4 regions of the Streptomyces flavofungini genome follow, and region 1 is predicted to be linked to each of the others. Evidence: riboswitches for the same ligand, from Rfam matches in the RefSeq annotation. Region 1 holds a riboswitch; each other region holds the start of a gene.
What was found. Region 1 has a riboswitch for cobalamin ahead of QUY26_RS31130 (cobalamin biosynthesis protein). Riboswitches for the same ligand answer to the same signal wherever they lie in the genome.
Positions count from the first base shown of each region.

Region 2: another riboswitch for cobalamin. It lies ahead of QUY26_RS01955 (CoA-acylating methylmalonate-semialdehyde dehydrogenase); the one in region 1 lies ahead of QUY26_RS31130 (cobalamin biosynthesis protein).
Region 3: another riboswitch for cobalamin. It lies ahead of metE (5-methyltetrahydropteroyltriglutamate--homocysteine S-methyltransferase); the one in region 1 lies ahead of QUY26_RS31130 (cobalamin biosynthesis protein).
Region 4: another riboswitch for cobalamin. It lies ahead of QUY26_RS12475 (ribonucleoside-diphosphate reductase subunit alpha); the one in region 1 lies ahead of QUY26_RS31130 (cobalamin biosynthesis protein).

Region 1 covers NZ_CP128846.1:7,268,735-7,273,507, reverse strand. The annotation lists gene QUY26_RS31145 (helix-turn-helix domain-containing protein) at 1-439, shown strand, start outside; gene QUY26_RS31140 (hypothetical protein) at 482-1,063, shown strand; gene QUY26_RS31135 (DUF397 domain-containing protein) at 1,321-1,527, opposite strand; cobalamin riboswitch at 1,744-1,893, shown strand; gene QUY26_RS31130 (cobalamin biosynthesis protein) at 2,017-3,009, shown strand; gene QUY26_RS31125 (cobyric acid synthase) at 3,006-4,514, shown strand; gene cobN (cobaltochelatase subunit CobN) at 4,511-4,773, shown strand, end outside.
Region 2 covers NZ_CP128846.1:442,846-447,618, reverse strand. The annotation lists gene QUY26_RS01975 (amidase) at 1-534, shown strand, start outside; gene QUY26_RS01970 (TetR/AcrR family transcriptional regulator) at 564-1,136, shown strand; gene QUY26_RS01965 (GNAT family N-acetyltransferase) at 1,387-1,965, shown strand; gene QUY26_RS01960 (hypothetical protein) at 2,023-2,223, opposite strand; cobalamin riboswitch at 2,358-2,536, shown strand; gene QUY26_RS01955 (CoA-acylating methylmalonate-semialdehyde dehydrogenase) at 2,746-4,245, shown strand; gene QUY26_RS01950 (acyl-CoA dehydrogenase family protein) at 4,251-4,773, shown strand, end outside.
Region 3 covers NZ_CP128846.1:9,004,349-9,009,121, reverse strand. The annotation lists gene aceA (isocitrate lyase) at 270-1,556, shown strand; cobalamin riboswitch at 1,723-1,942, shown strand; gene metE (5-methyltetrahydropteroyltriglutamate--homocysteine S-methyltransferase) at 2,119-4,437, shown strand; gene QUY26_RS39025 (hypothetical protein) at 4,523-4,773, shown strand, end outside.
Region 4 covers NZ_CP128846.1:3,142,321-3,147,093, forward strand. The annotation lists gene mctP (monocarboxylate uptake permease MctP) at 1-1,295, shown strand, start outside; gene QUY26_RS12470 (hypothetical protein) at 1,403-2,053, shown strand; cobalamin riboswitch at 2,244-2,385, shown strand; gene QUY26_RS12475 (ribonucleoside-diphosphate reductase subunit alpha) at 2,515-4,773, shown strand, end outside.

The sequences.
Region 1 (4,773 bases):
CGACCCTGGTACCCGCCGCCGCCTCGTGGAGTTCCGCACGGCCCGCCAGGAGCGGGTCTTCGACGAGAGCGGGATCGACGACCTCCACTTCGTCGTCGACGAGTCGGCGCTGCACCGGCAGATCGGGGGGCCCGCGGTGATGCGCGCGCAACTGCAGCGGCTCATCGAGGTCGCCGAGCACCCCCGCACCACCCTCCAGGTCCTGCCCTACACGGCGGGGGCGCTGCTGAGCACGCAGAACGCGTTCGTGCTCCTCGGCTTCAAGGACGACGACGACCTGATCTACCTGGAGAGCGCCCAGTCCGTCGTCGCCACCCGGGACGACTACGAGATGGTCGCCAACTTCCAGGACTGCTTCGAGCAACTGCGGCAGATCGCCTACAGCGACGACCGCGCGATCGACCTGATCAACCAGGTCAAGGAAGGCTTCGCAGGCTGATTCCGGAGCCGTCCGCTCCGGGACGAGGGGAGGGCTGGCACGATGCTGGTCGTCACGTTATTACGGTGGCTGTCGCGCTGCCTGACGGCCTCAGACACCAGGAACCCCGCCGACCCCGCTCCCCCCGTCGGCGCCACGGGCCCCGACGGGGGCCCGGCCGCCGATCCCCTGGACGGCGGCGAGCCCGTCCCCGCCGAACCCACCGCCCCCTCCTCCCAGCTCCACGACCTCTTCAGAGAGGGGATGAAGGATCCGGCGTTCGCCCGCGAACTGGACCGTCTCCTCCACAGCGAGCACCAGCGGAGCCTGCACACACAGGAGCAGCAGACACTGAGTTTCCTGGCGAAGGCCGGTTGCGTGTCGGTGTGCCTCGCTGTGGTCGTCGTGGCGCTGGTGCCGGCCGGGATCCTCGCCCAGGGCGTCGTCGTACGCCACGACATCGACCCCTGGCACTTCGTCGTCGCGCTGGCGGGCGGCTGCGGACTGCTGACAGCCGCGGTGGGATGGCTCGTTCGGACCCTGCGCCGCGGTCGCCGGCAGGAGTCGGCTGCTACGACCGGCGCCGGCCCTCCGGCTGACGGAGCGTCCGCGGACGGTCCCGCTCCACGCGCCGGCGCGGGATGAGCGGCGTGAACTCCCACACGGCCCCCGCCCCCGCCGCCACGACCGCGGCCGTCGCCAGCCAGACCGCGAGCCGGACGTGGAGCCCTTCCACGAGGAGGGAGGCGAGAGCGCCCGCGGCCACCGCGACAGCGCCACTGAGCGCGCAGTACAGCACGAAGACGAAGCGCCGGGCGGGCCCTGCGGCATGCCGGCTCAGCGGCAGTTGCCTGCTCTCAACCCCCATGGTCTCCAGCCTTTCGTGCGCACGCTGGGACAGCTCACTTCCCCCCGACTCTCCCCGAGGCCACCCCCCTGACAAACGCGCGCCACGCCGTCGGCGTCACGTTCATGTGCCCTTCGTCGCGGTGATTCGAGTCACGGACCCACACCGCACCGGCCGGGTGCGCCACTTCCACGCATTCGCCGCCCGTCACGGTGTAACTGCTCTTGAACCACTGCACTGCCGGTAAGTACTCGTCGGCCACACCGCCCCCTTGCCTGCTGCCGTCACGAGAGTCGGACGGTGCCGGGGCCCGGCGGCAGTCGACCGCGCCCTGCCGGGTTCGCGTTCCGCGTCGCTCTCCTGCTGTCATGTTCAAGCTTACGGAGAGTGGTTGCGTCCGCCTAGCCGTAAACCGGCCCTGGCCGCAGGTCCATGTGGGCCTCCGCACACACTCCCGTCGCAGGTCAACAGCGAGTTGACGGGCGTCGCGGGCCATGGTGGACTGCCGGAGCCATTTACGGCGGCAGGAGAGGAAGCCGGTGCGAATCCGGCGCGGTCCCGCCACTGTCACCGGGTGATCCGACGATCCCCGGGAGCCAGGAACTCTCGCCGCCGGTCTCGTCGAACCAGGGCGCGGAAACCCTGAGTGAGGACATATCGCCATGCGCGGCCGCCCGTTGCCGTCCCCTGCCCCGCCCGGGGCCCCGTCGCGGCCGAGAGCCCCGCACCGCGTATCGGCGGGCTGACTCCCATGTGTGCCGATCGCGACTACGCGTACGGCGCCGCCGCCGGACTCCTCGGTGACCTGCTGCTCGGCGATCCTCGCCGGGGCCATCCGGTCGCCGCGTTCGGGCGTGCGGCGGGGGCCGTCGAGCGGGTCCTGTGGCGCGACCACCGCGGGTGGGGCGCGCTGCACACCCTGGTGTGCGCCGGGGGTGCCGTCGGCGCCGGTGCGCTCGCCTCCTTCGCCGCACGCCGGTCGCGTGCCGCTTCCGTCGGGCTGACCGCCGCCGCGACCTGGGCCGTCGTCGGCGGGACCTCGCTGGGGCGGGAGGCCCGCGCCATCGGGGGCGCCCTCGCCGCGGGGGACGTGGAGGTCGCCCGGGAGCGGCTGCCTCATCTGTGCGGGCGTGACCCCGAGGCGCTGGACGCCGACGGGATCGCCCGTGCCGTCGTGGAGTCCGTCGCCGAGAACACCTCCGACGCCGTCGTGGGGGCGTTGGTGTGGGGGGCCGTCGGGGGCGTGCCGGGGCTTGTGGGGTTCCGGGCCGTGAACACGCTCGACGCGATGGTCGGGCACCGGTCTTCGCGGTATCTCCGGTACGGGTGGGCCTCCGCCCGGCTCGACGATGTCGCCGGGTGGCCGGGGGCTCGGCTCACCGCTGCGCTCGCCGTGGTCGCCGGGGGGTCTCCTCGGGGGGCGGTGCGGGCGTGGCATGCCGATGCCTCGAAGCATCCGAGCCCCAACGCCGGGGTCGTCGAGGCCTCGTTCGCGGGGGCGTTGGGGGTGCGGCTCGGGGGCACGCTGGCCTACGCGGGGCGCGTGGAGCACCGACCTGTTCTCAACGGCGGGGGGCGCTCCGTCGCCGTGGGGGACATCGAGCGGGCTGTGAAGTTGTCCCGGCGGGTCGGGTGGCTCGCCCTGGGTGTGGCGGTCGCCGTCGACCTTGCCCGGGGTGCGCGTGCGACCAAGCGGTGCCCGGCAGCGCAGGGGAAGTCGCAGCGGATCGGCGGTGGGACATGAGCGGTGGGCTGCTTGTCGCCGGGACCACCTCCGATGCCGGGAAGAGTGTCGTCACCGCCGGGATCTGCCGGTGGCTCGCCCGCAAGGGCGTCTCCGTCGCGCCTTTCAAGGCGCAGAACATGTCCCTGAACTCGTTCGTCACCCGGGAAGGGGCCGAGATCGGGCGGGCGCAGGCCATGCAGGCGCAGGCCGCGCGGGTGGAGCCCAGCGCGCTGATGAACCCCGTGCTGCTGAAGCCGGGGAGCGACCGGTCGAGTCAGGTCGTGCTCATGGGGAAGCCGGTGGGCGAGATGAGTGCCCGGGGCTATCACGGGGGCCGGCAGGAGGCACTGCTCGACACCGTCGTGGGATGCCTGGCGCAGCTTCGGGGCACGTATGACGCCGTGATCTGCGAAGGGGCGGGGAGTCCCGCCGAGATCAACCTCCGGCGCACCGACATCGTGAACATGGGGATCGCGCGGGCCGCCCGCTTCCCGGTCGTGGTGGTCGGGGACATCGACCGCGGGGGTGTGTTCGCCTCGTTCTTCGGGACCGTGGCGCTGCTGAGCCCGGCCGACCAGGAGCTCGTCGCGGGCTTCCTCGTCAACAAGTTCCGCGGAGACGTGTCGCTGCTCGAACCCGGGCTCGACATGCTGCGCGACCTCACCGGGCGGCCGACCCTCGGCGTACTGCCGTTCCGGCACGGGCTCGGCATCGACGAGGAGGACGGGCTGAGGGTCTCGCTGCGCGGGGCCGTCCGGGAGTCCGTCGTGGCGGCGCCCGTCGGCGAGGACGTGCTGCGCGTCGCCGTGTGCGCGGTGCCGCTGATGTCCAACTTCACCGACGTGGACGCGCTCGCCGCCGAACCCGGCGTCGTGGTGCGGTTCGTGGACCGGGCCGAGGAGCTCGTCGACGCGGACCTCGTCGTCGTACCGGGCACGCGCGGGACCGTGCGCGCCCTTCAGTGGCTGCGCGAGCGCGGGCTCGCGGACGCGCTCGCGCGGCGGGCCGCCGAGGGGCGGCCCGTCCTCGGGATCTGCGGCGGCTTCCAGGTGCTCGGCGAGCGGATCCAGGACGACGTCGAGTCGCGGGCCGGGACCGTGGACGGGCTCGGGCTGCTGCCCGTGCGCGTCACCTTCCGGCGCGAGAAGACCCTGGCCCGGCCCGTCGGCGAGGCCCTCGGCGAGCACGTCGAGGGGTACGAGATCCATCACGGCGTCGCCGAAGTCCTGGGCGGGGACCCCTTCCTGGACGGGTGCCGGGTGGGGGCCGTGTGGGGCACCCACTGGCACGGGTCGCTGGAGAGCGACGCGTTCCGGCGCCGCTTCCTCACCGAGGTCGCGCGCGCCGCGGGCCGCCGCTTCGTGCCCGCGCCCGACACCGGCTTCGCCGCCCTGCGCGAGGAACAGCTCGACCTCCTCGGCGACCTCATCGAAGAACACGCGGACACCGACGCGCTGCTGCGCCTGATCGAGACCGGCGCTCCGTCCGGTCTCCCCTTCATCGCACCGGGGGCACCCTCATGACCGTCCTTCTCCTGTCCACCGCCGACACGGACCTGCTCGCCGCCCGCGCCTCCGACGCGCCCTACCGCATCGCCAACCCGACCCGCGTCGACGTGCGCGAGGAACTGCCCGCGCTCCTCGACGGCGCGGACATCGCCGTCGTACGCCTCCTCGGTGGCAAGCGCGCCTGGGAGGACGGGCTCGCCGCGCTGAAGGCGGCCGGGATCCCGACCGTGCTGCTCGGCGGCGAGTCCGTGCCCGACGCCGAGCTGATGGCCGA
Region 2 (4,773 bases), 6.8 Mb from region 1:
CACGAGGGGACGCTCCGTGCGACACCCGAGCTGTACGCCCCCGACGTGCGCGTCCTCCTTGAGGCGGGCGAACTCCTGCTCGCCGGCGACTATGTGCGCGCCCAGCGCGCCCGCACCCTGATGCGCCGGGCCTGGGCGCGGCTCCTCGCGGAGGTCGACGTCGTCGTCGCGCCCTCCGTGCCGCTGACCGCCGTGCCCGCCGGGCAGCAGTCCGTGCAGTGGGCCGACGGTTGCGTGGAGAGCGTGTCCGACAGCTACGTCCGGCTGTCGGCGCCCGCCAACATCACCGGCGTACCGGCGCTGTCCGTGCCCGTCGGGCGGGGCGAGGGCGGCCTGCCCGTCGGCATGCAGCTGATCGGCCGGCCGCTGGGGGAGGGGGCGGTGCTGCGGGTCGGGCGCGCGTACGAGGCCACGCGGGCGGACGCGGGGCGGCTCGCACCGGACGCGGGTGCTCTCGGGGCGGGGCCGGTGGCTGCGGCGACCCCTGGAGGGTCCGGGCCGATGCCGGGGGATCCCGCGCGCTCGCCAGCGTAGAAGCTAGAAATTAGCGTTAAGGTGGCGCCATGAGTCCCAAGCCCATGGCCCGCCCCGGCGGCCGCAGCGCCCGCGTGCAGGCGTCCGTGCACGCCGCCGTCCGCGAGCTGGAGGCCGAGCGGGGTCGCGCGGCGCTCACCGTCCCGCTGGTCGCCGCGCGGGCCGGGGTCACCCCGTCGACGATCTACCGCCGCTGGGGCGACCTCCAGGAGCTCCTGTCGGATGTGGCCGTCGAGCGGCTGCGGCCCGACACGGAGCCCGCGGACCACGGCACCCTGCGGGCCGACCTCACGGCCTGGGCCGAGCAGTTCCTCGACGAGATGGCGTCCACCGCGGGCCGCGCCTACATCCGCGACGCGCTCCTCGGCGACCCGGACGGCGGCAACGCCGGGCAGTGCTCCGCCTACGCCGCCGCCCAGGTCGACCTCGTCCTCGACCGTGCCCGCCGACGCGGCGAGGACGGGCTCCCGGCGCGGGAGGCGGTCATGGACCACGTGGTCGCGCCGGTCATGTACCGCATCCTGTTCCGGCCCGACGGCCTGTCGACGGCGTACGCGCGCGAGCTGGTGGAAGGGGCGCTGGACCGGAACGCCCGGGGCTGAGGCGACGGGGGAGCGGCTGCGGGCCCGATCCTTATTGCACATTGTCTGCAACTACTATTGATCCGCAGTAGGCGCCGATGCGCGCACGGGCGACAGGTGCGAACGAACGGCGGGCGCAAGCCGGACGGAAGGCGGGTCGAGGACACGTGCGAGACGGAGGCCGAGCGACGTCGGCATGGGTGCTGACCTCGGGCGAGACCGCGCAAGAGGCTTCGGGCGGGACCGCGCGAGAGGGCGCGAGGGCCGCCCGATGACCGACGCACTCATACTTCGCCTGCCGGGACCCGGTCTGCTCGCCCACCGCGACGGCATCCGGCAGGTCTACGCCGAGGCCTTCGCCGAGCCCCCGTGGCACTCCGACCCCGCGGAGGCCGACGTCTACCTGGACCGCCTCGCGGGCGACACCGAGCGCCCCGGCTTCGTCGGCGCGGTGGCCCTCGAGGGCGACCGCGTGCTGGGCTTCGCCACCGCCTGGACGTCCGAGACCCCGCTGCCGGTCACGCGTTCCTACCCCCACGTCCGCGCCGCCCTCGGCGCCGAGCGCACCGCCGCCTGGCTGTGCGGCGGCCTGGAGGTCGACGAACTCGCCGTCACGCCCGGCGCGCACGGCCGCGGCCTCGGCCGTACGCTCCTCGAAGAGGTCACGCGCGACGCGCCCGGCGGGCGCTGCTGGCTGCTGACATCCGTCAGGGCGGAGGCCGCCGTCCGCTTCTACGAGCGGCTCGGCTGGCGACAGGCCACGCACCCCGCACCGAACGGATACAGCACGGCTGTCTTCCTGGGCCCGCGCCACCCCGGGCGCGCGGAGATCCTGGCGCCGCCCGCGTAGCAGCAGAGTCCCCGCAGCCCGCCACCCCGTGGACCGCAGCCCCCACAGCCCCCATCCTCAGCCGCACACCTCACGCCACCACGCGCCACCGCACCGCACACCCCACGCCTCGCGGTCCGTGCAGCCCTTCGAGCCCCGCCCGGAGCACCCCTTGCGCACCGCCGACATCCGCACCCGCTCCAGGGCGTCGACAACCTCTACGAGATCGACGAGACCCGCCCCGTCCTGGACCGCGCCGCCGACCTCGCGGGCGTCCACTACGGCGCCGACCCCGTGGCCGGGGTCGTGCGCGCCGAACTGGGGGCCTGGGACTCCAGTAGGAGTTGGACAGGGGGTTCCCGCGGCGAGTGGGAACCCGTCCGCTGTGGACTTACTAGGAAGTCCAAGTATATGTTCGTGGACAAGCCCGCGGTGCAGGGAAGCCGGTGTGAATCCGGCGCGGTCCCGCCACTGTGACCGGGGAGTGCGTTCTCGCGTGCAACAACGCCACTGACGGAGAAGTCCGTTGGGAAGGCGGGAGAACGGGCGCCGATCCGGGAGTCAGGATACCGGCCGCGGGGTGTTCCGTGTTGTCCACGAGGATGGAGCAGACACGCATGGCCCCGGTGCGCACTCACGACCCCGGTGATCCGATGCGAGCGACAACCCCCGCTGTCTGACGGCCCCTCGGCCGTTCGCGTCCCCTTCTTCCGTCCGTCGATCCGGCATGCCCGCGCATGGCGCCGACGGCCGGTCGGGCGCGCCCGTCCCCGGATCCCACCTGACGAAAGAGCAGGCCCCATGGTCCGTGAACTGACCCACTTCATCGGCGGCAAGCACATCCCGGGAACATCGGGCGCGCTCGCCGACGTGTACGACCCGAACACCGGCGAGATACAGGCCCGCGTCCCGCTCGCGAACCGCGCCGAGACCGAGGCGGCCATCGCCGACGCGGCCGAGGCCCAGCGCGAGTGGGGCGAGTGGAACCCGCAGCGCCGCGCCCGCGTCCTGCTGCGGTTCCTGCGGATCGTGGAGGGCGAACGCGAGTCGCTGGCCCGGCTGTTGTCGGCCGAGCACGGCAAGACCGTGGCCGACGCGCACGGCGACCTCCAGCGCGGCCTGGAGGTGGTGGAGTTCGCGGCGGGCATCCCGCACCTGCTCAAGGGCGAGTTCACCGACAACGCGGGCACCGGCATCGACGTGCACTCGCTGCGCCGCCCCATCGGCGTCGTCGCCGGCATCACGCCGTTCAACTTCCCCGCGATGATCCCCCTCTGGAAGGCCGCGCCCGCCATCGCCTGCGGCAACGCCTTCATCCTCAAGCCCTCCGAGCGCGACCCGTCCGTGCCGCTGCGGCTCGCCGAGCTCTTCCTGGAGGCGGGCCTGCCGCCGGGCATCCTGAACGTCGTCAACGGCGGCAAGGAATCCGTCGACACCCTCCTGGAGGACCCGCGCGTCGAGGCGCTCGGCTTCGTCGGCTCCACGCCCATCGCCGCGCACATCTACGCCACCGCCGCCGCCCACGGCAAGCGCGCCCAGTGCTTCGGCGGCGCCAAGAACCACATGATCGTGATGCCGGACGCGGACCTCGACCAGGCCGTGGACGCGCTGATCGGCGCCGGTTACGGCTCGGCGGGCGAGCGCTGCATGGCGATCTCCGTGGCCGTTCCGGTCGGCGAGGCCACCGCCGACGCCCTGGTGGCCCGCCTCAAGGACCGCATCGGCGCGCTGCGGATCGGCCGCTCCGACGACCCCGAGGCCGACTTCGGCCCCCTCGTCAGCCGCGACGCCCTCGACCGCGTGCGCTCCTACGTCGACCTCGGCGTCGAGGAGGGCGCCGAACTCGTCGTCGACGGACGTGACTTCACCCTCCCCGGCCACGAGGGCGGCTTCTTCGCGGGTGCCTCGCTCTTCGACCGTGTCACCCCCGACATGCGGATCTACCAGGAGGAGATCTTCGGCCCGGTCCTGTCCGTCGTCCGCGCCGCCGACTACGAGGAAGCTCTGCGGCTGCCCACCGAGCACCCCTACGGCAACGGCGTCGCGCTCTTCACCCGCGACGGCGACACCGCCCGCGACTTCACCCGCCGCGTCGACACCGGCATGGTCGGCGTCAACGTGCCCATCCCGGTCCCCGTCGCGTACCACACCTTCGGCGGCTGGAAGCGCTCCGGCTTCGGCGACCTCAACCAGCACGGACCGGACTCCATCCGCTTCTACACCCGCACCAAGACCGTCACCTCGCGCTGGCCCTCCGGGGCCAAGGAAGGCGCGAGCTTCACCATCCCGACGATGGGATGACCGCCATGACCAGCGCACTGCTCACCGAGGACCAGCTCGCCATCGTCGAGACCACCCTCGACTTCGCCCAGGAGCACCTCGCCCCGCACGCCCTGGCCTGGGACCAGGAGAAGCACTTCCCCGTGGAGGTGCTGCGCAAGGCCGCCGACCTCGGCCTCGGCGGGATGTACGTCGCCGAGGACGCGGGCGGCTCCGGGCTCACCCGCGCCGACGGCGTCCTCGTCTTCGAGGCCCTCGCCTCCGGCTGCCCGTCCGTCGCGGGCTACCTCTCCATCCACAACATGGTCGCCTGGATGATCGACCGGTACGGCGACGAGTCCCAGCGCGCCCGCTGGCTCGGGGCGTTGACGTCGATGGACTGGCTCGGCAGCTACTGCCTGACCGAGCCCGGCGCGGGCTCCGACGCCGCCGCGCTCAGCACCCGCGCCGAACGCGACGGCGACACCTACGTCCTGACCGGCGTCAAGCAGTTCATCTCCGGAGCCGGCGCCTCGCAGGTGTACATCGTGATGGCCCGCACGGGCGACA
Region 3 (4,773 bases), 1.7 Mb from region 1:
CCGCGGAAGATTCGCAGAAGTTGGCATCTCTCCTCGCTTGCTGGCACTGAGTGCCGATGTCACAGTCGAACCGCGGCCCGCCGGACTCCGTCGGGCGGAGCGGAACCGGGGCGCGAACTCATGCCCTGACGTCGGAGATCCCGGCCCTTCCGCCCGACTCGGCAGCATTGCTCACCTGTCCACACACGGACCCGGTGGGCCGCACCCCAGATTATCCAGGCACTCAGTGCCAGATGTTCGCACAGTTCACGAATCTCCGGGAGACGGTCATGGCACAGGCAGGGACGACGACGGCGACGGCCGAGGAACTGGCGCGGCGGTGGGCGACCGACCCGCGGTGGCAGGGGATCGAGCGCACCTACAGCGCCGCGGACGTCGTGCGGCTCTCCGGCAGCGTCCGTGAGGAGCACACCCTGGCCCGGCGCGGCGCCGAACGGCTGTGGCGCCAACTGCACGAACTCGACTACGTCCACGCCCTCGGCGCGCTGACCGGCGGCCAGGCCGTGCAGCAGGTCAAGGCGGGGCTGCAGGCGATCTACCTGTCCGGCTGGCAGGTGGCCGCCGACGCCAACCAGGCCGGGCACACCTACCCCGACCAGTCGCTCTACCCGGCCAACTCCGTGCCGCAGGTGGTCCGCCGGATCAACAACGCGCTGCTGCGCGCCGACCAGATCGCCACCAGCGAGGGCGACTCCGCCGTGGACTGGCTGGCCCCGATCGTGGCCGATGCCGAGGCCGGGTTCGGCGGCCCGTTGAACGCCTTCGAGCTGACCAAGGCGATGATCGCGGCGGGCGCGGCCGGCATCCACTACGAGGACCAGCTCGCCTCGGAGAAGAAGTGCGGGCACCTCGGCGGCAAGGTCCTCGTCCCCACCGCGCAGCACGTGCGCACCCTCAACGCGGCCCGCCTCGCGGCCGACATCGCCGATGTGCCGACCCTGATCGTCGCCCGCACCGACGCGCTCGCCGCCAACCTCCTCACCAGCGACGTCGACGAGCGCGACGCCGAGTTCGTCACCGGTGAGCGCACGGCCGAGGGCTTCTACCGCGTCCAGAACGGCATGGCCCCCGTGATCGCCCGCGGCCTCGCCTACGCCCCGTACGCCGACCTCATCTGGGTCGAGACCGGCACCCCCGACCTCGCCCAGGCCCGCGAGTTCGCCGAGGCCATCCACGCCGAGCACCCCGACCAGATGCTGGCCTACAACTGCTCGCCGTCCTTCAACTGGAAGGCCGCGCTCGACGACGACCAGATCGCCAAGTTCCAGCGCGAACTGGGCGCCATGGGCTACAAGTTCCAGTTCATCACCCTGGCCGGATTCCACTCCCTCAACCACGGCATGTTCGACCTCGCCCGCGGCTACGCCGAGCACGGCATGACCGCGTACGTGGACCTGCAGGAGAAGGAGTTCGCCGCGCAGGAGCACGGCTTCACCGCCGTCAAGCACCAGCGCGAGGTCGGCACCGGCTACTTCGACCTCGTGTCCACGGCCGTCAACCCGGCGTCCTCCACCACCGCGCTGTCCGGCTCCACCGAGGAAGAGCAGTTCCACTAGGGCGCGCGGCCGGGCCGAGAGCCCGGCCGCAGGTGCGAGGGGGGCGGGGAACAACCGGTCGGTTGTCCCCCGCCCCCCTCGCGCGCACAGCCAAACGGCTCCCACCCGTGTCTCATCTCACGTTCCGGAATGTGAACACCGCTGCCCAGAAGGGCGTACACCCTCTAACCTGGCGCGTGCAGCTGGTTCGCCCTGCCCGCCAGGCAGGCGCGTCGTAAGAGGGAACCCGGTGGGAATCCGGGACTGCCCCGCAGCGGTGAGCGGGAACGACCGCCGTCATACGCACTGGATCCGACGTACGGCTCCGGGAAGCGACGGCCACTAGGTGTCTCGTACGACGAGACGTGCCCGCGAGTCCGAAGACCTGCCCGCTGTCCGCACGCGAACCATTCGGGTGCGGATATCTCGGTGACCTCGAGGGCGGGTCGGCGTACATACCGGACAGAGCGACCAGCGACCGTGCCTTTGCCGCGCGTGGTCGTGGCCGTCCGGTTCGTCGTTGCCTTCGCGCTCTCGTCCCGTCGCCGGGATCTCAGGGATTCATCTCGCGAAGGAGATCTCCGTGACCACCAAGTCCGCAGCCGCGGCAGCACGGGCCACCGTGTACGGCTACCCCCGCCAGGGCCAGAACCGCGAACTGAAGAAGGCCATCGAGGGCTACTGGAAGGGCCGCGTCACCGCCGACGCCCTCCGGCAGACCGCGCAAGAACTGCGCCGCTCCACCTGGCAGCGCCTGGCGGCGGCCGGTGTCCACGAGGTGCCGACCGGCGACTTCTCGTACTACGACCACGTCCTGGACACCAGTGTCATGGTCGGCGCCGTCCCCCCGCGGCACCGCTCCGCCGTCGACACCGACGCCCTCGACGGCTACTTCGCGATGGCCCGCGGCACCCAGGACGTGGCGCCGCTGGAAATGACCAAGTGGTTCGACACCAACTACCACTACCTCGTGCCCGAGTTGGGTCCGGACACGGTGTTCACGGCCGACTCCACCAAGCAGGTCGCCGAGCTGAAGGAGGCCCTTGCCCTCGGGCTCGCCGCCCGGCCCGTCCTCGTCGGCCCGGTCACCTACCTGCTGCTCGCCAAGCCCGCCCCGGGCGTCGCCGCGGACTTCGAGCCGCTGACGCTCCTGGACCGGCTGCTTCCCGTGTACGCCGAGGTCCTCGCCGACCTGCGCGCGGCCGGCGCCGCGTGGGTGCAGCTCGACGAGCCCGCCCTGGTCCAGGACCGCACCCCGGCCGACCTCAACGCCGCCGCGCGCGCCTACCGCGACCTCGGGGCCCTCCCCGACCGGCCGAAGCTCCTCGTCGCCTCCTACTTCGACCGGCTCGGCGACGCCCTGCCGGTCCTGGCCAAGGCCCCGGTCGACGGCCTCGCCCTGGACTTCACCGACGCGGCCGCCGCCAACCTCGACGCGCTCGCCGCGGTGGGCGGACTGCCCGGCAAGCGTCTCGTCGCCGGTGTCGTCAACGGCCGCAACATCTGGATCAACGACCTGGAGAAGTCCCTCGCCACGCTCGGCACCCTGCTGGGCCTCGCCGACCGGGTCGACGTCGCCGCCTCCTGCTCGCTGCTGCACGTGCCGATCGACGCCGCGGCCGAGCGGGACATCGACCCACAGATCCTGCGCTGGCTCGCGTTCGCCCAGCAGAAGACGACGGAGATCGTCACCCTGGCCAAGGGCATCGCCCAGGGCACCGACACCATCGCCGCCGAACTCGCTGCCAACCGCGCCGACCTGGCCTCCCGCGCCGGTTCCGCGATCACCCACGACCCGGGCGTCCGAGCCAGGGCCGCGGCCGTCACCGACACCGACGGCCGCCGCTCCGCGCCGTACGCGACCCGGGCGACCGCCCAGCGCGCCCACCTCGGCCTTCCCCTGCTTCCCACGACCACCATCGGGTCGTTCCCGCAGACAGCCGAGCTGCGCACCGCCCGCGCCGACCTGCGCGCCGGGCGCATCGACACCGCCGGGTACGAGCAGCGCATCGAGAACGAGATCCGCGAGGTCATCTCCTTCCAGGAGAAGACCGGCATCGACGTCCTGGTGCACGGCGAGCCCGAACGCAACGACATGGTGCAGTACTTCGCCGAGCAGCTCACCGGCTACCTCGCCACCCAGCACGGCTGGGTCCAGTCCTACGGCACCCGCTATGTGCGCCCGCCGGTCCTGGCCGGCGACATCTCCCGGCCCGAGCCGATGACGGTGCGCTGGACCTCGTACGCCAACTCCCTGACCGAGCGCCCGGTCAAGGGCATGCTCACGGGCCCCGTCACGATGCTCGCCTGGTCCTTCGTCCGCGACGACCAGCCGCTTCGCGACACCGCCCGCCAGGTGGCCCTCGCCCTGCGCGACGAGGTCAACGACCTGGAGGCCGCCGGGACTTCGGTGATCCAGGTCGACGAGCCCGCGCTGCGCGAGACCCTGCCGCTGCGCGCCGCCGACCGACCGGCCTATCTGGCGTGGGCGACGGAGTCCTTCCGGCTCACCACCAGCGGCGTACGGCCGGACACCCAGATCCACACGCACATGTGCTACGCGGAGTTCGGCGACATCGTCCAGGCCATCGACGACCTCGACGCCGACGTCATCAGCCTGGAGGCCGCCCGCTCCCACATGCAGGTCGCCCGCGAACTCGCCGAGCACGGCTACCCGCGGGAGGCGGGCCCCGGCGTCTACGACATCCACTCCCCGCGCGTGCCGAGCACGGACGAGGCCGCGGCCCTGCTGCGCAAGGGACTTGAGGCCATCCCCGCCGAACGCCTCTGGGTCAACCCCGACTGCGGCCTGAAGACCCGCGGCTGGCCCGAGACCCGCGCCTCCCTGGAGAACCTGGTCGCGGCGGCCCGCACGGTCCGGGGCGAACTGCCCAAGTCCTGAGCCGAACACCTGGAGGGCCGGGGCGCGAGGAGCGCCCCGGCCCGTCGGACAGCACTGACACGACCAAGGCATGAAGGGGGGATCGGTGCGCAGCACACCGCGGCGGGTCGTCGTGGACGGCCAACCCATGATCGCCGTGTCCGAGAAGGAACTCGAGAGCCTGCTCGCCACCCGCAGACAACTCGGCAGCCAGACCACGAGGATGCGGATGCTGCGTGACACGCTCCTCGACATGGGCGTGTTCCTGGACGACCTGGCCGAGGCTCTCGACCGCGCCGCCCCGGCCGACCCCCGGGAGAGCCCGCGGGCCGCCGACCCTCCGTACGCCGGCCTTGC
Region 4 (4,773 bases), 4.1 Mb from region 1:
ACGGGTACGTGACGACGTCGGACTTCGTCCGAGGCCGCTTCGGCTCCAAGGGGCTCTCACTGGCCGTGGCGGTCACCGGCATCCTCGCGACGATGCCCTACATCGCGCTCCAACTGGTCGGCATCCAGGCCGTCCTGGACGTGATGGGCGTCGGCGGCGGCGAGGACACCAACTGGTTCATCAAGGACCTGCCGCTGCTCATCGCCTTCGGCGTGCTCGCCGCGTACACCTACTCGTCCGGTCTGCGGGCGCCCGCGCTGATCGCGTTCGTGAAGGACACCCTGATCTACATCGTGATCGTGGTGGCCATCATCTACATCCCGATCAAGCTCGGCGGCTTCGACGACATCTTCAGCGCCGCCAACGAGAAGTTCTCCGCGACGAACGAGGCCACCGGCAAACCCGTCGGCTCCCTGGTGCCGGGCGACGCGGGCACCTGGACGTACGCGACCCTGGCCCTCGGCTCCGCGCTCGCCCTCTTCATGTACCCGCACTCGATCACGGCGACGCTCTCCTCGCGCAGCCGCGACGTGATCCGCCGCAACACCACCATCCTGCCGCTGTACTCGCTGATGCTCGGCCTGCTCGCGCTGCTCGGGTTCATGGCGATCGCGGCCGGGGTGAAGGTCGAGAACGGGCAGTTGGCGATCCCCCAGCTGTTCGAGGACATGTTCCCCGACTGGTTCACGGGCGTCGCCTTCGCGGCCATCGGCATCGGCGCGCTCGTCCCGGCGGCCATCATGTCCATCGCGGCCGCGAACCTCTTCACCCGCAACATCTACAAGGACTTCCTGAAGCCCGACGCGACGCCCGAGCAGGAGACGAAGGTCTCCAAGCTGGTCTCGCTCCTGGTGAAGGTGGGCGCGCTCGCCTTCGTCCTCACCATGGACAAGACCGTCGCCATCAACTTCCAGCTGCTCGGCGGCATCTGGATCCTGCAGACCATGCCCGCGCTCGTCGGCGGCCTGTTCACGCGCTGGTTCCACCGGTGGGCGCTGCTCGCCGGGTGGGCGGTCGGCATGGTCTACGGCACGGTCGCCGCGTACGGCGTCGCCTCGCCGACGCAGAAGCACTTCGGCGGGTCGTCCAAGGAGATCCCGGGCATCGGTGAGATCGGCTACATCGGCCTGACGGCCTTCGTCCTGAACGTCGTCGTGACCGTCGTCCTCACCTTCGTCCTGAAGGCCCTCAAGGCCCCCGACGGCGTCGACGAGACGTCCCCGGAGGACTACACCGCGGACGCCGGCGACAAGGGCGTGGCGGTCGAACTGCCGAAGGTGGGTGCCGGGCACTGACGTCCCGGGCTCCCGCCCACCCTGGAGGCCGCCGCGTTCCGCACGGGACGCGGCGGCCTTCGCCGTGCCGCCTCCGGGCCCGAACCGGCGTACGAAAGAATGGGCCCATGCCGCGTCCTCGCCTCCTGCTCCCCGCCGCCCTGCTGCTGCTCGCGCCCCTCGCCCTCACCGGCTGCGGCTCCGAGGACGCGGGCTCCGGCGCGGGTTCGACGCCGTCCCGCGCCGAGCTGGAGGCCCGCGCCCAGGCCGCCCAGACCCGCACGGAGCACGTGTACGTGACCGAGGCCGACGGGTTCACGCTGGCGAAGCAGTCGGTGGGTGTCCTGGGGGACGACGGGTTCCAGGCGGTGTACGTGGCGAAGGAGGGCGGCGGGCAGATCAAGGTCGACGTGGAGCGGGGCACCGTCGACGACAAGTCCTGCCGAGGCCTCTACCCGCCCGCGAAGCGCTGCGAGAAGGACGGCAAGGGCTGGTACCGCACGCCGGGCCCCGGCTCGTCCGACAGCACCGACGCGTCCGGCTCCTGGCACGCGTACGTCCGCTCCGAGCACGGCCTGCGCGTCCAGCTCTCCGCCGACCCCGGCCTCGTGGACCGCGACACCCTGCGCGCCGCCGCCGAGAAGGCCCACCACGCGGACGCAGCCGAGCTGGACGCCGTACTGCCGGAGAAGACCTCCCCCGCCGCGCCGGTGGAGCGCGGCGACATCCCCCGCGACGGCGACGGCGCGCCCCAGGACCCGCCGGGCGCGGGCGGCTGAACGACGCCCGCAGCCGACGGCCGGGCGGGGCCGCAGCGACCGCTGAGCGAGCCCTGGGCGGCCTCCGGACGCCGCCCCGGAATGCCACGCCCCGCCCCCGAGTTGAGGTTCAGGGCGCCCCGTCCCGCGACAGCGTCACTACCCTCCGACACAACATCTAGGGGTGGCACCGAAAGCCAGCACAAGATGTATGCTCGTCCTCGCTGTCGCCGCAGGGGAATCCGGTGCAAGTCCGGAACTGTCCCGCAACGGTGTACTGGTACGCATTTGTGCGCTCGCGCCCGCAACATGCGCCGGTGAGTCCGACGACCTGCCGACAGCGCACCTGGACCGTCCGGTCCGGGTGCCGAGACGTCCGGGCCTCGAGGAATGGGTTGGTGGACGCGGAGTCGCCCCTGCGCGGGCGCAGCCGCGCCGTGCCGCTCTCCAAAGGCCCAGAGCCGAGCGAGGGAGAGCACCACGTGACCATCGCGCCCGCCGAACCCGCGTCAGCGCAGGCCGCCGAGCAGGCCGAGGCCCAGCAGGCCGCGCAGACCACCGACGGACCGGGGACCGCCCTGCTGCGCGTCCTGACCGACCTCACCGCCGACCTCCCCGACGCCGACCCCGGCCGGGTCGCCGCCGCCGCGCTGCGCGGCCGTTCGGCCAAGGCCGACGAGGTGGAGCTGCGGGAGCTCGCGACCGAGGCGGCCGCCGGGCTCATCTCCGAGGACCCCGCGTACTCGCAGCTCGCGGCCCGGCTCCTGACCATCGGTATCCGCGAGGAAGCCGCCTCGCAGGGCGTCACGTCGTTCTCCCAGTCTGTCGCCGTCGGCCACCGTGAGGGCCTGATCGCGGACCGCACCGCCGAGTTCGCCACGCTGCACGCGGAGCGCCTCGACGGCCTCGTGGACGCCGCGCTCGCCGACGGCGCCGACCGCCGCTTCGGCTATTTCGGCCTGCGCACCCTGCACAGCCGCTATCTGCTCCGGCACCCGATCACCCGCAAGGTCGTCGAGACCCCGCAGCACTTCATGCTGCGCGTGGCCGCCGGTCTCGCCGAGGACACCTCCGAGCGGGCCCTCGACGAGGTCGCCGCGCTCTACCGCCTGATGAGCCGTCTGGACTACCTGCCGTCCTCGCCGACGCTCTTCAACTCCGGCACCCGGCACCCGCAGATGTCGTCCTGCTACCTCCTCGACTCGCCGCTCGACGAGCTGGACTCCATCTACGACCGCTACCACCAGGTCGCGCGGCTCTCCAAGCACGCCGGCGGCATCGGGCTCTCCTACTCCCGCATCCGCTCGCGCGGCTCCCTGATCCGCGGCACCAACGGGCACTCCAACGGCATCGTGCCGTTCCTGAAGACCCTCGACGCCTCCGTCGCCGCCGTGAACCAGGGCGGCCGCCGCAAGGGCGCCGCCGCGGTCTACCTGGAGACCTGGCACTCCGACATCGAGGAGTTCCTGGAGCTGCGGGACAACACCGGCGAGGACGCCCGGCGCACCCACAACCTGAACCTGGCGCACTGGATCCCCGACGAGTTCATGCGCCGCGTCGCCGCCGACCAGGCGTGGTCGCTGTTCTCCCCGGCCGACGTGCCCGAGCTCGTCGACCTGTGGGGCGAGGAGTTCGACGCCGCGTACAAGAAGGCGGAGGCGGCCGGTCTCGCGCAGAAGACCATCCCCGCCCGTGAGCTGTACGGCCGCATGATGCGCACCCTCGCGCAGACCGGCAACGGCTGGATGACCTTCAAGGACACCGCCAACCGCACCGCCAACCAGACGGCCGAGCCCGGCCACACCGTCCACTCCTCCAACCTCTGCACGGAGATCCTGGAGGTCACGGACGACGGCGAGACGGCCGTGTGCAACCTGGGTTCGGTGAACCTGGGCGCGTTCGTCGACACGGCGAGCGGTGACATCGACTGGGAGCGGCTCGACGCCACCGTGCGCACGGCCGTCACCTTCCTCGACCGCGTCGTGGACATCAACTTCTACCCGACCGAGCAGGCCGGGCGCTCCAACGCCAAGTGGCGGCCCGTGGGCCTCGGCGCGATGGGTCTGCAGGACGTCTTCTTCCAGCTGAAGCTGCCGTTCGACTCGCCCGAGGCGCGCGCCCTGTCCACCCGGATCGCCGAGCGCATCATGCTCGCGTCGTACGAGGCGTCGGCCGACCTCGCCGAACGGAACGGCCCGCTGCCCGCCTGGGAGAAGACCCGCACCGCGCGCGGCGTCCTGCACCCCGACCACTACGACGTCGAGCTGACCTGGCCCGAGCGCTGGGCGGCGCTGCGGGAACGCATCGGCAGGACGGGCATGCGCAACTCGCTGCTGCTCGCCATCGCGCCGACCGCGACCATCGCGTCCATCGCGGGCGTGTACGAGTGCATCGAGCCGCAGGTCTCCAACCTCTTCAAGCGCGAGACCCTGTCCGGCGAGTTCCTCCAGGTCAACTCCTACCTGGTGCAGGAGCTGAAGCGGCTCGGCGTGTGGGACGCGCAGACCCGCGAGGCGCTGCGCGAGTCCAACGGCTCGGTGCAGGGCTTCACCTGGGTCCCCCAGGACGTCCGCGACCTGTACCGCACGGCCTGGGAGATCCCGCAGCGCGGCCTCATCGACATGGCCGCCGACCGCACGCCGTTCCTGGACCAGGCGCAGTCCCTGAACCTGTTCCTGGAGACGCCCACCATCGGCAAGCTCTCCTCGATGTACGCCTACGCCTGGCAGCGCGGCCTGAAG